2 regions of the Mesorhizobium sp. M0052 genome follow, and region 1 is predicted to be linked to the other one. Evidence: riboswitches for the same ligand, from Rfam matches in the RefSeq annotation. Region 1 holds a riboswitch; the other holds the start of a gene.
What was found. A riboswitch is a leader RNA that binds a small molecule or an ion and turns the genes downstream of it on or off. The one in region 1 is predicted to bind S-adenosylmethionine.
Positions count from the first base shown of each region.

Region 1 (7,359 bases):
AGCGGTCGGCGATATAGGGGTGCTTGTCGATCAAGCTCGCATAGGCTTCGACATAGCCGTCCCGGCGACCGGAGATCGAATTCTCCGAGTTGTACTTTTTCCAGTCGATCACTTCGGACAGCTGCGCGCCGCTGCGACGGGCAAAGCGCAGCAACAATTCGCGATCCTGCATGCGCGTGACGTCACTGTCGTAGCCGCCGATGGCCAGCAGCGACTCGCGCCGGGCGGTGATTGCCGACCCGGCAATGAAGATGGTCTGCGCGACAAGGGCCCGCTCCAGCGAGTCGCGGCTCAGCAGCGCCTCGCGGTTGACGCAGTTGGTGCGGCGATTGCCCTTCAGCGACACGAAGGAACTGATCAGCACTTCGAGCGAGGGATTGTTGTCGAACTGCTCCAGCGTCCGCGCCAGGCGATCCGGCAAATAGACGTCGTCGGAATCGAGGAATGTCACCACCGGCGCCTGCGCCCGCTCGATGCCGGCATTGCGGGCGGCATTGGCGCCGCGCCATTTCGAGCCAACATAGATCAGCCGTGGATCGCGGATTTCGGTAAGTGCGGCTGCCGTACCGTCGGTCGAGCCGTCATCGACGACAATGTGTTCGAACCGGGGAAAATTCTGCGCCAGCACGCTCTCCACGGCGCGCACCACCTTGCTGCGGCGATTGTGCGTCGGTGTGATCACCGAGATCAGCGGAGCGAGGTCGGTTGCCTTGGACATGTTGCTTCGATTGTGCCCCGAAATGCCTGGAGGCCGGAGGTTTTGATGGTCGCCGTCCAAGCCTTACCCCGGGATGGCATTCGATTCGACGCTACAAAAAACCAGCGGCAATGTCATCACAAACTGTTGAGCCAGGACGCCGGTAAGCCGGCCGATTACCCCAGACGTAATCGACCGATGGCCATCATGTCTGCAGATTGCGCCAACGAAGCCGGTCGTCGGGCTTCGATCTCACAGGGAGTTCAGCCATGGCCGCCTACGCCGTCGCCCATATGCGTCAAGTCACAATGGGCCCGCAGATTGTCGAGTATCTGCAGGATCGACGCCACATTGGAGCCGTTCGGCGGCCGCTTCCTTGTCCACGGCGGCGACATGGACGTGGTCGAAAACGAATGGCCCGGGCATCTGATCGTCATCGAGTTTCCGGACAGGGCGCATGCGTGGGGCTGGTACGATTCATCAGCCTATCGGGAGATTCTGGCCTTGCGCACCGACAACTCCCACGCCGATGTGATCATCGCCGATGGCGTTCAGCACCCGCACAAGGCGACGGACGTGCTGGAATAGGGGCAAACTACCGCTTCAGCAAGAACACCGCTTGCTGGCCGAAGAAATTCCAGAACCACCATGGCATCGACAGGCCGATCTTCTGGCCGTTGCCGTCGAGCGCGGTGGCTTTCTCGACCGAAGCGCCGAGTTCCTCGACCAGATTGACGAAGTCGCGGATGGTGCAGAAATGGATGTTGGGCGTGTCGTACCAGGAATAGGGCAGGTCCGCGGTCACCGGCATCCGGCCATTGACGAACAGCGACAGCCGCACCCGCCAGTGGCCGAAATTGGGGAAGGAGACGATGGCGCGGTTGCCGATTCGCAGCAGCTCGTCGAGCACCAGCTTCGGGTTGCGGGTCGCCTGCAGCGTCTGAGACAGGACGACGAAGTCAAAACCCTTGTCCGGATAGAATTCGAGGTCGGTATCGGCATCGCCCTGGATGACCGAGAGACCGCGCGCCACGCATTCATTGACGCCGCGCTGTGACAGCTCCAGCCCGCGGCCGTCGACCTGCTTGGTCTCCTGCAGGAGTTCGAGCAGCAGGCCGTCGCCGGAGCCGACATCGAGCACCCGCGACTGCGGCGGTATCAGGTTGGCCACGACTTCGAGGTCGACGCGCTGGCTGCCATTGACGCTCATGAGGCGAGCCCCCTTGCGCGGGCCGCCGAGCCGATGAAGCCCTTGACGGCGGCAAACAGTTCGGGTTCATCGAGCAGGAAGGCATCATGGCCGCGGTCGGTGTCGATCTCGACGAAGGAGACGGAGGCGCCGGCGGCGTTGAGCGCATGCACGATCGAGCGGCTCTCCTCGGTCGGGAACAGCCAGTCCGAGGTGAAGGACACCAGGCAGAAGCGGGTCTTGGTCCCGGCAAAGGCATCTGCCAACCGGCCGCCATGGTCGGCGGCGAGGTCGAAATAATCCATCGAACGGGTCATGTAGAGGTAGGAGTTGGCGTCGAAGCGGTCGACGAATGTCATGCCCTGGTGGCGCAGATAGCTTTCGATCTGGAAATCTGCGTCGAAACCGAAGGTCAGTGCTTCGCGGTCCTGCAGATTGCGGCCGAATTTCCGATGCAGGGCGGCTTCCGACAGATAGGTGATGTGGGCGGCCATGCGCGCCACGGCGAGCCCCTTTTCCGGGCGCTTGCCGTGCTCGAAATATTTGCCGCCATGCCAGTCCGGATCGGCCATGACGGCCTGCCGGCCGACCTCGTGGAAGGCGATGTTCTGCGAGGAATGGCGTGCGCCTGTGGCGATCGGCAGGGCCGAGAAGACGCGCTCGGAATAGCACGATGCCCATTCCAGCACCTGCATGCCGCCCATCGAGCCGCCGAGCACGCAAAACAGCTTTTCGATGCCGAAATGGTCGACCAGCATCAATTGCGCCCGCACCATGTCGCGGATGGTGATGATTGGCAGGTCGAGGCCGTAGGGCTTGCCGGTGGCGGGATTGGTCGAGGCCGGACCGGTGGAGCCGAGGCACCCGCCGATGACGTTGGAGCAGATGACGAAGAAGCGGTTGGTGTCGATGATCTTGCCGGGACCGATCAGCACTTCCCACCAGCCGGGCTTGCCGGTCACCGGATTGGTGTTGGCGACATGCTGGTCGCCGGTCAGCGCGTGGCAGACCAGGATGGCGTTGGTGCGGGCATCGTTGAGGGTGCCATAGGTCTGGTAGGCGATCTGGAACGGCGACAAAAGCGTGCCGGCGTCGAGCTTCAGCGGCTTGTCAGGGCCAAAACGCAACACCGGGCTCGACGGGCTGTCGGCCTCGTTGTTGGTTTTTGTAGCGCGGAGCGCGGCCATGTGACTCTCCTTGCCCGCCGTCAGGCAATAAAAAACCGGCAATGCGATCGCAAAGCCGGTTACGTCACGCAAACGGCCCTTTAGCGAGTTGTTTAACGTGGCTGCAAGCCGACCGGCCAAATCACCACGGAACTGTTGCGTTCTTCTAGAACTCGTGCGGCCCGGCGTCAACGGCCAGCTATGCCCGCCTCTCGACATTCGCGGCTACGGCTTGTATTTCCGCTGCGGCCTCCGGACGGAGGCATTCTGGATGGATTTGCGACATGGACAAGACAGCGGGCAAGGCACGGCCGACGCCCCGCGCGGGCATCATGGACATCGACGCCTATGTACCGGGCAAGAGCACGGCACCTGCCGGCGTCGCCAAGGTCCATAAATTGTCGTCGAACGAGAACCCGCTCGGCCCGTCGCCGAAGGCGATCGAGGCCGCGCGCGAAGTGGCCAGCAAGCTTGATGTCTATCCCGACGGCACCGCCCGCCGGCTGCGCGAGGCGATCGCCGAGGTGCACGGCCTCAACCCGGCAAACATCATCTGCTCCAACGGTTCCGACGAGATACTTGGCCTGCTGGCGCAGACCTATCTTGCGCCAGGCGATGAGGCGATTTTTACCGAACATGCCTTCATGGTCTACAAGATCTACATTCAGTCGGCGGGGGCCAAGCCGGTTGCTGTGAAGGAAACCCAGGAGCGCGCCGACGTCGACGCGATCCTGGCCGCGGTGACGCCGCGGACCAAAATCATCTTCCTCGCCAATCCCAACAATCCGACCGGCACCTATCTGCCTTTCCAGGAGGTCCGCCGCCTGCATTCCACGCTCCCGGGCAACGTGCTTCTGGTGCTGGACGCGGCCTATGCCGAGTACGTCAGGCGCAATGACTATGAGGCAGGTATCGAGCTGGCGGGCAGCGCGCAGAATGTGGTCATGACCCGCACCTTCTCCAAGCTCGGCCTTGGCGGCGCGCGCATCGGCTGGATGTATGGCCCACTGCACATCGTCGATGCCATCAACCGTATCCGCGGCCCTTTCAACGTTAACGCAACAGCGATCGAGGCCGGCATTGCCGCCATCCGCGACCGCGCCCATGTCGAGCGCAGTTCGTTGCACAACGAGACCTGGCTTACCTGGTTGAATGAAGAACTGACGAAGCTTGGGCTGCGCGTGACGCCCAGCGTCGGCAATTTCGTCCTCATCCACTTTCCCGACGACAAGAAGCATTCGGCTGAGGCGGCGGACGATTACCTCACCCAGCGCGGCTATATATTGCGGCGCGTTACCGGCTATGGCTTTCCCAACGCGCTGCGCATGAGCGTCGGCACCGAAGAAGCAAATCGCGGCGTCATCGATGCCCTCACGACATTCCTGAAAAGCTGAAACAATGACAGCACCGATGTTTGAAAAGATCGCGCTGGTCGGCATCGGCCTGATCGGCTCGTCGCTGGCCCGCATCATCCGCCGCGAGGGCCTGGCCCGCCATGTCGCCATCGCGACGCGCAGCCCGGCCACGCTGGCACGGGCGAAGGAGCTCGGTCTTGGCGAGAGCTACACCACCGACGCCAGGGAAGCGGTCCGCAATGCCGACCTGATCATCGTCTCGGTGCCAGTGGGATCGTCGGGCGAGGTGGCGCAAGAGATCGCGCCGGGGCTGAAAAAGGGCGCCATCCTCACCGATGTCGGTTCGACCAAGGCCTCGGTCATTGCGCAAATACAGCCCTATGTACCGGACGGCGTGCACTTTATTCCGGGGCACCCGCTGGCAGGTACGGAGAAATCGGGCCCGGATGCGGGTTTCGCCGACCTGTTCGCAAACCGCTGGTGCATCTTCACGCCGCTGCCGGGAACCGATCCGGCCGCGCTGGAAAAGCTGTCGGAATTCTGGCGGCGCTGCGGCTCCAACATCGACACGATGGACCCGCAGCATCATGACATGACGCTGGCCATCGTTTCGCATCTTCCGCACATCATTGCCTACAACATCGTCGGCACGGCCGACGATCTGGAATCGGTGACCAAGTCGGAAGTGATCAAATATTCGGCTTCCGGTTTCCGCGACTTCACCCGTCTGGCCGCCTCCGACCCGACCATGTGGCGCGACGTGTGCCTGCACAACAAGGATGCCATCCTGGAAATGCTGGCGCGCTTTTCGGAGGACCTCGCCTCGCTGCAGCGGGCGATCCGCTGGGGCGACGGCGACAAGCTGTTCGACCTGTTCACCCGCACCCGGGCCGTTCGCCGTTCGATCATCGAGGCCGGCCAGGATATCGACGTGCCGGATTTCGGCCGCCAGGCGGTCGAGCACCCGGTGAAAAGTTAAATCTGTTTCAGACGGGCCAGGTCGCCGCGACCATGGCCATTGCCTCGTCCCTGTTTGGCGCCCCCAGCCGGCCGCCGAAGCGCTGGCATTTGAGCGCGGCCGCCGCGCTGGCAAAGCGCAACGCGTGCTCGACCGGCATGGCCTCAGCAAGTCCAACGGCAAAGGCGCCGTGGAAAACGTCGCCGGCGGCCAGCGTGTCGACCGCCTTGATCTTCGGCGCCGCGATGTGGCGCACGCATCCGGCGGACCGGTCATGCCACCAGCTTCCCACGGCGCCGCCGGTAACCGCGACAAAGGCGTCTGTGCGGCTGGCGAGGTCGGCGCAGGCGGTTTCGGGATCCAGCGCGTGGTCGCAGATAATGCGTGCAGCCGTCTCCGAAGCGACGATGTGCGACGCCAGCGGCAACAGACGCTCCAGCACCTCCAGCGGCGCCGTGTCGGCGTCGAGGATTGCCGGGCAACCGGCGTCGCGCGCGGCGGTCAAGGCAAGAGCGGCGGCGCCCGGCCAGCGCACATCGACCAGCACGGCATCGAAGCCGGAAAGATCGGCGACAGGCACCGCCTCGGGGTCGGCCTGCGCCTTTGGGTCGTAGAAGGGCACGATCATGCGCTCGCCATGAGCGTCGACCAGGATCGCGGCCAGCGCCGAGCGGGCGCCTTCGACGCGGCGGACAAAGCCGCAATCGACGCCCTCGGCCTCGATGCCGGCCAGCAATTGGTCGCCGACGGCATCGCCACCTGCACTTGCCCACAGGAACACCTCGGCGCCGAGACGGCGGGCGGCGCAGGCAGCACTTGTTGCCATGCCCGAGGCGATCTGGATGCCGTCCGAGGCGATGAACTTGCCCTGATGCGTGGGCAGGGTTTCGACGCGCAGGATGGTATCCAGCGTCAGTGCGCCAACGCTCAGCAGTTTCACCGGTCGGTTCATGCGTCGGCTTGCTCGAGCATGATCTCTTCCCAATAGCCGTTCCCGCTCTTTGCGATCATGCTCTATCTCTTTGTTTTAACGCAATTCCGGACGGAAAACCGCTCACACTTTTCCTGGAATTGCTCTAATCGAGCGGCTTGATCTTGCCCAGCGGAATGAAGCCGAGCGAGACCTTGCCCTTCACCACCTTGAGCGGCATCGACGGTTCGTTGCCGAGCAGCGCCAGACCGGCAAAGCCTTGCTCGATCTGGCTCTTCTGCTCGGGGATTGCGGTGGCGAGGATTGCCGCCACGGCTTTGGGATCCTGCAGCTTGACCGTCAGGTCGGCATTGACCTGGCCGTTGGCGTCGACCGACACCGGGCCGGAGACGGTGATGCGCGCGGTTCGCGACGACAGATCGAGCTTGTGGATGTCGACCGCCTGGCCGCGCAGGCTCCTGGCCTGCGTCTTCATCAGCGCGACGCCGTTCTTCAGCGTCGCGTCGCCGCTGCCGTCGAGCGGCGGCAGCACGCGCCCGCCGATCGCGTCGGCGTCGATCTCAAGATCGGTGAAGCTGCCGACGTAGCCGATGTCCTGGCCGTCGGGTCGCAACTCGCCCGCCGCGGTTCCGGCGCTGAACAGTGAAACCGGATCAGTGTCGTCGGCCGGATCCGTCTGGCCGGACAAGCTCTCCGCCTGCAGCGAAATGCTCCGGGGCAGGGGCCAGGAGAGCTTGGCATTGGCCTGCAGATTGTCCCAGTCGATCCATAGCGGCGCCATCCCCGGCACCGAGGTGCGCAGCGGCCCACGCAACTCGGCGGCAGGCGACAAAGGCCGGATGAGCTCTGCAACGAAGTTGAAGCTGCCTGCCGAGGCGGCAACGTTCCTGGCGTCGTCCTCGTAAGCCAGATTGTCACAGGAGATGGCAAAACTCAGGGGGTAGCCGCTGACGGTGAGGTTGGCGCAGCCGGCCTCGATGCCTTTGTCCTTGAGCGAGGCCACCGCCTTGTCGGCTTCGCTGCTGACGCGACCGGCGACATAGAACCAGACCGCGCTGTAGAC
Region 1 is NZ_JAMYUS010000001.1:68,790-76,148, forward strand. Features, by position in the region: gene NKJ77_RS00330 (glycosyltransferase family 2 protein) at 1-718, opposite strand, end outside; gene NKJ77_RS00335 (DUF1330 domain-containing protein) at 1,049-1,285, shown strand; gene metW (methionine biosynthesis protein MetW) at 1,293-1,907, opposite strand; gene metX (homoserine O-acetyltransferase MetX) at 1,904-3,073, opposite strand; SAM riboswitch at 3,134-3,211, opposite strand; gene hisC (histidinol-phosphate transaminase) at 3,337-4,446, shown strand; gene NKJ77_RS00355 (prephenate/arogenate dehydrogenase family protein) at 4,451-5,386, shown strand; gene NKJ77_RS00360 (sugar kinase) at 5,394-6,317, opposite strand; gene NKJ77_RS00365 (DUF2125 domain-containing protein) at 6,442-7,359, opposite strand, start outside.

Region 2 (7,359 bases), on a different contig from region 1:
ACCTGCACTTCGATGTTGCGCGTGACGGCGCGGTACATGGGCTGCTCCGGTTGCGCAGCAGGGAACATTTGTCGCGCCATGCGGTTTGATACGCGCAGAGCGGCATGTCCTGCCAGCCTCAAAGCGCAGTGCCGACAAACAATGTCATTTAAGTGACACATGACAATGTTGGTGTGCGCAAACCTTGCCGGCGACTCAAGGCCCATCTGTCGACTGACAAAGCAGCCGCGAGCGGCCTTTCCGGAGTGACCAGATCTCGATGGAACCAGCTCTCACAGCCGCCTTCGCTTCCTCCGCTTTGCTTCTTTCCAATCTCGCCAGCATCCTGCTTGCTTCGTCGAAACTGCAAGCGCGTCGCCTTATCCCTCCGCCGTCCGGCGAGCAGCCACCGGTCTCGATCGTCGTGCCGTCGCGCGGCGTGGAGCCGTTCACACAAGAGACGCTGCAGCGAGCCTTCTCGCTCGACTGGCCGCGCTACGAACTGATCTTCTGCGTCGCTCACGCCGACGATCCCGTCGTCAAACTGATAAACAGGGCGATCGTCCTGTTTCCCAACGTGCCGGCCCGGCTGCTGATCGGCGACGACCGCGTCAGCAGCAACCCGAAGCTCAACAACTGCGTCAAGGGCTGGGAAGCGGCGCGCTATCATTGGGTTATTCTGGCGGATTCCAACGTGCTGATGCCAAGGGATTACGTCCAGCACCTGATGGCGGCCTGGCGGACCAATACCGGGCTTATCTGCTCGACGCCGATCGGCTCTCGGCCGGATGGCTTTTGGGCCGAGGTCGAATGCGCGTTCCTCAACACGCTGCAGGCGCGCTGGCAATATGCCGGCGAGGCGCTCGGTCTCGGCTTTGCCCAGGGCAAGAGCATGCTGTGGAACAAGCCGATGCTCGATACCAATGGCGGTATCCGCGCGCTGGCCGCCGAGATCGCCGAGGATGCTGCTGCAACCAAGCTGGTCAACGGACTGGGCCTGCACGTCAATCTCGTTGCCTCGCCTTTCGAGCAACCACTGGGGCAGCGCCGACTTGCCGACATCTGGTCGCGCCAGGCGCGCTGGGCGCGGTTGCGCCGCGTCACCTTCCCACTGTTTTTCGCACCCGAGATCCTGACCGGCGTCGCCGTGCCGTTGGCGTTGGCGCTGGTGGCGGCCGCAAGTGCCGGCATCAGCCTGCCGGCCACGGTGATGGCCGTGCTGACGGCGGCCTACATTCCCGAATGCGCGCTGGCCGCGGCCAAGGGCTGGCATCTGTCGCTGCGCATGGTCCCGGCGATGATGGTCCGCGACATGATGCTTCCCGCCATCTGGGCGCGCGGCTGGCTGAGCGGCGCCGTCGACTGGCGCGGCAACACCATGACCATCGGCACCAAGACGGCCGAACTGGAAGAGGTTTCGTCGGGAGCGTGACGCCTCGCGGCCTATCCGGCTGCCTTCAGCGCCTGCGCAACGTCCTCCAGCAGATCGTCCGTATCCTCAAGACCGACCGACAGCCTGAGCGTTCCCGGCCCGATGCCAAGCTCGGCGCGAGCTTCGTCGCTGAGGTTCTTGTGCGTGGTGGTCGCCGGATGGGTGATCAGGCTCTTGGCGTCGCCGAGATTGTTGGAGATCAGCACGATGTCGAGCGCGTTCTGCAAGGCGAAGGCCGCCTGCTTGCCGCCCTTGACGTCGAGGCAGATCAGCGTCGATCCGCCCGTCATCTGCTTCTTGACGATGTCGGCCTGCGGGTGGTCGGCGCGGCCGGGATAGATGACGCGGGCGATTTCCGGCCGTCCTGCCAGGAAATCCGCGATCTTGGCCGCGCTTTCCGTCTGCTGGCGCACCCGAACCGGCAGCGTCTCCAGGCCCTTGAGCAGCGTCCAGGCATTGAACGGCGACAGGCTCGGGCCGGTGTGGCGGAAATAGTCGTGCAAATTCTCGTCGATCCATTTCTTGTCCGACAGGATGATGCCGCCGAGACAGCGTCCCTGGCCGTCAATGTGCTTGGTCGCGGAGTAGACGACGATATGGGCGCCGAGCTGCAAGGGCTTCTGCTGCAAGGGCGTGGCAAAGACATTGTCGACGATCAGCCTGGCGCCGATCGAGGTGGCGAGCGCCGCCACCGCTGCGATGTCGACCACTTCCAGCGTCGGATTGGTCGGGCTTTCCAGGAAGAACAGTTTCGTGTTCGGCCGCACCGCCTTTTCCCAGTTGGCGATGTCGGTGCCGTCGACCAGCGTTGCCTCGATGCCGTATTTCGGCGCCAGCGTCTCCACCACCCAGCGGCAGGAGCCGAACAGCGCGCGCGCCGCAACGATATGGTCGCCGGCCTTGGCGCTGCACAGGAGCGCTGCCGTCACCGCCGCCATGCCGGACGCCGTGGCGCGCGCATCTTCGGCACCCTCCAGCGCGCACATGCGCTTTTCGAACATGTCGACGGTAGGGTTGGCGTAGCGCGAATAGATGAAGCCCGGCTCCTCGCCCTTGAAACGGGCTTCCGCGGCCTGCGCCGTTTCATAGACATAGCCCTGGGTGAGATACATCGCTTCCGACGTCTCGCCGAACTGTGAACGCAGTGTTCCCCCGTGCACGAGTGCGGTCTGAGGCTTCCAGTTACGCTTCTTGGTGCTCATCGCTTTTGTTCCAGACACAAAAAAACCGGCCGCGAAAGTCGCAACCGGTCCATATGGCCTTGCGGCCCGACGGTCCTTTAGCGACTTGTTTAACGTGGCTGCAAGCCGACCGGCCAAATCACCACGGGATAACGACCCTTTAGACCTCACCTGCGCTTGCGTCAATTGCCGGCTTCATTAAGAGGTTTGTACCAGGCAGGTTCCGCAATAATATCCAGCGGTTTTGCGGCAAGAACCTGCCACAAAGAGACCGACCTTGGAGCGGAGCCAGCCTTTTGCGGCAGACAGGCATTCTTCCCGATCAGGACATTTCCGCGCTGTTTCAGTCCGGCGCGCTGGAGTCGCCGCGCGCGCTCGATGTCGACCAGGTGCAGCCGGCGAGCCTCGATCTGAGGCTCGGCGACAAGGCTTTTCGCGTGCGCGCCTCCTTCCTGCCGGGTCCCGATCATCTGGTGGCCGACAAGCTTCACCGGCTGAAATTGCATGAGTTCAGTCTCGCCGAGGGCGCGGTGCTGGAAACCGGCTGCGTCTACATCGTGCCGCTGCTCGAAAGCCTGGCGCTGCCCGCAAACGTGTCCGCCTCGGCCAACCCGAAGAGCTCGACAGGCCGGCTCGACATCTTCACCCGGGTGATGACCGATCGCGGCCATGAGTTCGACAAGATCGCCGCCGGCTATCACGGGCCGCTTTATCTTGAAGTCAGTCCGCGCACCTTCCCGATCGTCGTGCGCGCCGGATCGCGACTGTCGCAGATCCGCTTTCGCACCGGAAACGCGCTGTTGTCGGAGGCAGAGCTGAACGAATTGCACCGCGCCGAGATGCTGGTGGCGACCGAGCCGCCCAACATTTCCGGCGGCGGCATTGCGCTGTCGATCGATCTCGACGGCGACCAGAACGGCCTGGTCGGCTATCGCGGCAAGCATCACACCGGCTTGGTCGATGTCGACAAGCGCGCCGCCCAGGATGCCGTCGATTTCTGGGAGCCGCTCTACAAGAGCGGCGCCGGCGAACTGGTGCTCGACCCGGACGAGTTCTACATCCTGGTCAGCCGCGAAGCCGTGCACGTGCCGCCGCTCTACGCCGCCGAGATGACGCCCTTCGATCCGCTGGTTGGCGAATTCCGTGTTCACTATGCCGGCTTCTTCGATCCGGGCTTCGGCCATTCGGCCTCAGGCGGCACCGGCAGCCGGGCGGTGCTCGAAGTGCGCAGCCACGAAGTGCCGTTCATCCTCGACCACGGCCAGATCGTCGGCCGGCTGGTCTACGAACACATGCTGAAGCGGCCGCAGGCGCTTTACGGCACCGATCTCGGCTCGAATTACCAGGCGCAAGGCCTCAAGCTCTCCAAGCATTTCCGCCCCGCCGGCTGAACCTTCGATCACCGTCAGGCAAAATACTTGCCTGCGCTGCCTCACCATGCTTGGCTGCCTTTCGGTGGCCGGCAAGAGAACGGCGCGCAAGGGGAACCAAAATGCAGATTTCAAGATGGATCATATCGGCAGCGAGCGCTGCCATGCTGGTGATATCGGCCGGCTCGCTGGCTGAGGCGCAGGAGAAATTGAAGATCGGCACCGAGGGCGCCTATCCGCCCTTCAACACCATCACCGCGGACGGCAAGATCGAGGGCTTCGACATCGACATTGCCAATGCGCTGTGTGCGCAGATGAAGGTCGAGTGCGAGATCGTCACCCAGGACTGGGACGGCATCATCCCGGCGCTGCAGGCGAAAAAGTTCGACGCCATCATCGCCTCGATGAGCATCACCGAGGAGCGCAAGAAACAGGTCGCCTTCACCAACAAATACTACACGACGCCGCTGGCACTGGTGGCGCCGAAGGACAGCGACCTCACTTCCACCGAACCGGCAGCCCTTGCCGGCAAGACGGTGGGCGCGCAGGCCTCGACCACCCAGGCCGACTATGCGCAGGACGCCTATGGCAAGGCCGGCGCCGAGGCGAAACTCTACCCCACCCAGGAAGAGGCGATCACCGACCTGCAGAACGGCCGTCTCGATGCCGTCATCTCCGACAAGTTCGTGCTGATGGACTGGCTGAAGAAGGCGAGCGAAGGCTGCTGCAAGCTTGTCGGCGACGTCAAGGGCACCCAGACCCAAGCCGGCATCGCTGTCCGCCTGGAAGACACGGCGCTGCGCGACAAGCTGAATGCGGCGATAGACGCCATCGTCGCCGACGGCACTTACAAGAAGATCCAGGCCAAGTATTTCGATTTCGATATTTATTGACTTCCGGCCCGCCGGAGTCAGCCGCGAAAGAGATACTCTTTCGCGGCGCCAAGGCAGGCATGAAAATGGCCGATAAACAGCAGTTCGCGTGCGGCCAAACGTTTCCTGCCCCAAAAGCCTTCGGTCAGTTTGACCTCGTCGAGCGAAGCGTTTGAGCCGCGCTTCAACGGGAACAACTGCTTGTCGAGGCAACCGAGGACATGGGCCTTGGCGGAGTCGATGCCGCAGACCTTGCCATTGTTGTTCAGCCTGTCGGTGCGAAGCGCTGATGTCATGTGATCCGTGTTGCGCATCAGAAAGCTCACCTGGGCTTTCGAATAGCCGGTTGCCAGAAGACGGCTCGTCATCGCCAAACGGGCTTCACGATAGGACTTCGGGCTGCACTGGCCGGCGCTAAAGGCCACCGACGGTTGGGTCAGGAACAGGGCCACGCCCGTGAACACAATGACAAGCCGCATTCCGTTCATTCCGGCTCCCAAATGTGATGCTGCCTCAAAGCGCCTTCACCGCCACCTTCACCGGCTGCTCGATCTCCAGCGGGTTGCGCAGCGGCAGGCCGAAATCCCCGGCCTCGATCTCGAACACGTCGCCGGCCTGAGTCTTGATGCCGTCGGCAAAGGACAGCGTCGCCGTGCCGAACATGTGCACATGCACGTCGCCCGGCTGGCGGAAGGCCGAATATTTGAAGTGATGATGTTCGAGATTGGCGATTGTGTGCGACATGTTCGCTTCGCCCGACAAGAACGGCTTTTCCCACAGCAAATTGCTGTCGCGATAGATTCGCGATGAGCCCCTGACGTCGGCCGGCAGGTCGCCGATCAGGATTTCCGGCCCGAACGAGGCGTTGCGCAGTTTGGAATGTGCCAGGAACAGATAGTTCACCCGCTCGGTAACATGATCGGAAAACTCGTTCGACAGCGTGAAGCCGACGCGGAACGGCGCGCCGTCGTCGCCGATGACATAGATGCCGGCGATTTCCGGCTCCTCGCCGGCGTCCTGCGCAAAGGCCGGCGACATCAGTGCGGCGCCCGGCGCCACCGCCATGGTGCCGTTGCCCTTGTAGAACCATTCCGGCTGCACGCCGGTCTGGCCCTTGGCCGGCTTGCCGCCTTCGAGCCCCATGCGGAACATCTTCATGGAATCGGTAAGCTGCTCCTCGCCGCCATCGCTGAGCTTCTTGTGCATGGAATCGCGCGTCGCCGCCGAGCCGAGATGGGTCAGGCCGGTGCCGGTCAGATGCAGATGCGCAGGATCGGGATGGTTGATCGGCGACACCAGCCGGCCCTTCTTGTAGACGGCGTCGAGGTCTATCGCTTCACCGAACCCCTTGCGCTCGATCAGCGCGGCGAGGCCCGTTCCGGTGCGCGCGGCTTCCATGGCCAGCGAATAGACGCTGCGGGCGCCGTTGATGATCCTGGTCTTGCCGCCGCCATTGCGGGCGACGACGCGGATGGTCTCGGCGTCGTCGAGGATCTGGGAGATTAGCATGATGAAATCCTCTCTCATGTGCCTTGGCCGGGTTGCCCCTTGGCAAACCTTGACCTGCGCGGCTCGGACCTCGCCGCGCCACGGGTTGAACTCTTCGTCCGGATTGCGCTCGCGAGCTCCATCCCTCGGGGGACTTCTTATGCCGACAACTTGCCGGCTGCGCCGCGACCGTATGCCTCCTGCTTGCCTCGCCTGAAGCTTGTCAGGCCTTGTTCTTGTTGTAGACGTCGAAGATCACGGCGCCGAGCAGCACCAGGCCTTTGACCACCTGCTGCCAGTCGACATTGACGCCCATGATCGACATGCCGTTGTTCATCACGCCCATGATGAAGCCGCCGACGACCGCCCCGATGACCTGGCCGACGCCGCCCATCGCCGAGGCGCCGCCGATGAACACTGCGGCGATGACATCGAGCTCCGAGCCGAGACCCGCCGCCGGCACCGCCTGGCCGAGACGAGCCGCGATGATCAGGCCGCCAAGCGCCGACAGCACGCCCATATTGATGAACACCATCAGCGTCAGCCGCTCGGTGTTGATGCCCGACAGCTGCGCCGCCTTGGGATTGCCGCCCATGGCGTAGATGCGCCTCCCGATGGTCATGCGCTTGGTGACGAAGACGAACAGCGTGATCAGCACGCCCATGACCAGCAGCACCACCGGCAGGCCGCGGTAGCTGGCAAACTCATAGACCAGGAACAGCGCCAGCGCGCTGGCGACCAGCGTCTTGACCACGAACAGGGTGAAGGGCTCGGCCTCATAACCATGGCGTTCTCGTTTGCGCCGGGTGCGGACCCCGAAATAGGCATAGGCGAGCACGGCGATCAGCCCCAGCACGACCGTCGTCATGTGCAGGGTCACGCCGCTGCCCATGATGGTCTTGCCGGCTGCGTTCACGACCGGCGGGACGAGCGTCAGTGGGCCGATCACATCCGGGATGAAGCCGGAGCTGAGCATCTTGAAGTCGTCGGGAAGCGGACCCACCGACGAGCCGCCGCCAAGCAACGCCTGGCAAATG
Region 2 is NZ_JAMYUS010000004.1:256,151-263,509, forward strand. Features, by position in the region: gene apaG (Co2+/Mg2+ efflux facilitator ApaG/CorD) at 1-38, opposite strand, end outside; gene NKJ77_RS07050 (ceramide glucosyltransferase) at 260-1,411, shown strand; gene NKJ77_RS07055 (O-succinylhomoserine sulfhydrylase) at 1,423-2,613, opposite strand; SAM riboswitch at 2,671-2,748, opposite strand; gene NKJ77_RS07060 (2'-deoxycytidine 5'-triphosphate deaminase) at 2,889-3,983, shown strand; gene NKJ77_RS07065 (ABC transporter substrate-binding protein) at 4,085-4,855, shown strand; gene NKJ77_RS07070 (hypothetical protein) at 4,873-5,313, opposite strand; gene araD1 (AraD1 family protein) at 5,348-6,343, opposite strand; gene mmsB (multiple monosaccharide ABC transporter permease) at 6,546-7,359, opposite strand, start outside.
Region 2: another riboswitch for S-adenosylmethionine. It lies ahead of NKJ77_RS07055 (O-succinylhomoserine sulfhydrylase); the one in region 1 lies ahead of metX (homoserine O-acetyltransferase MetX).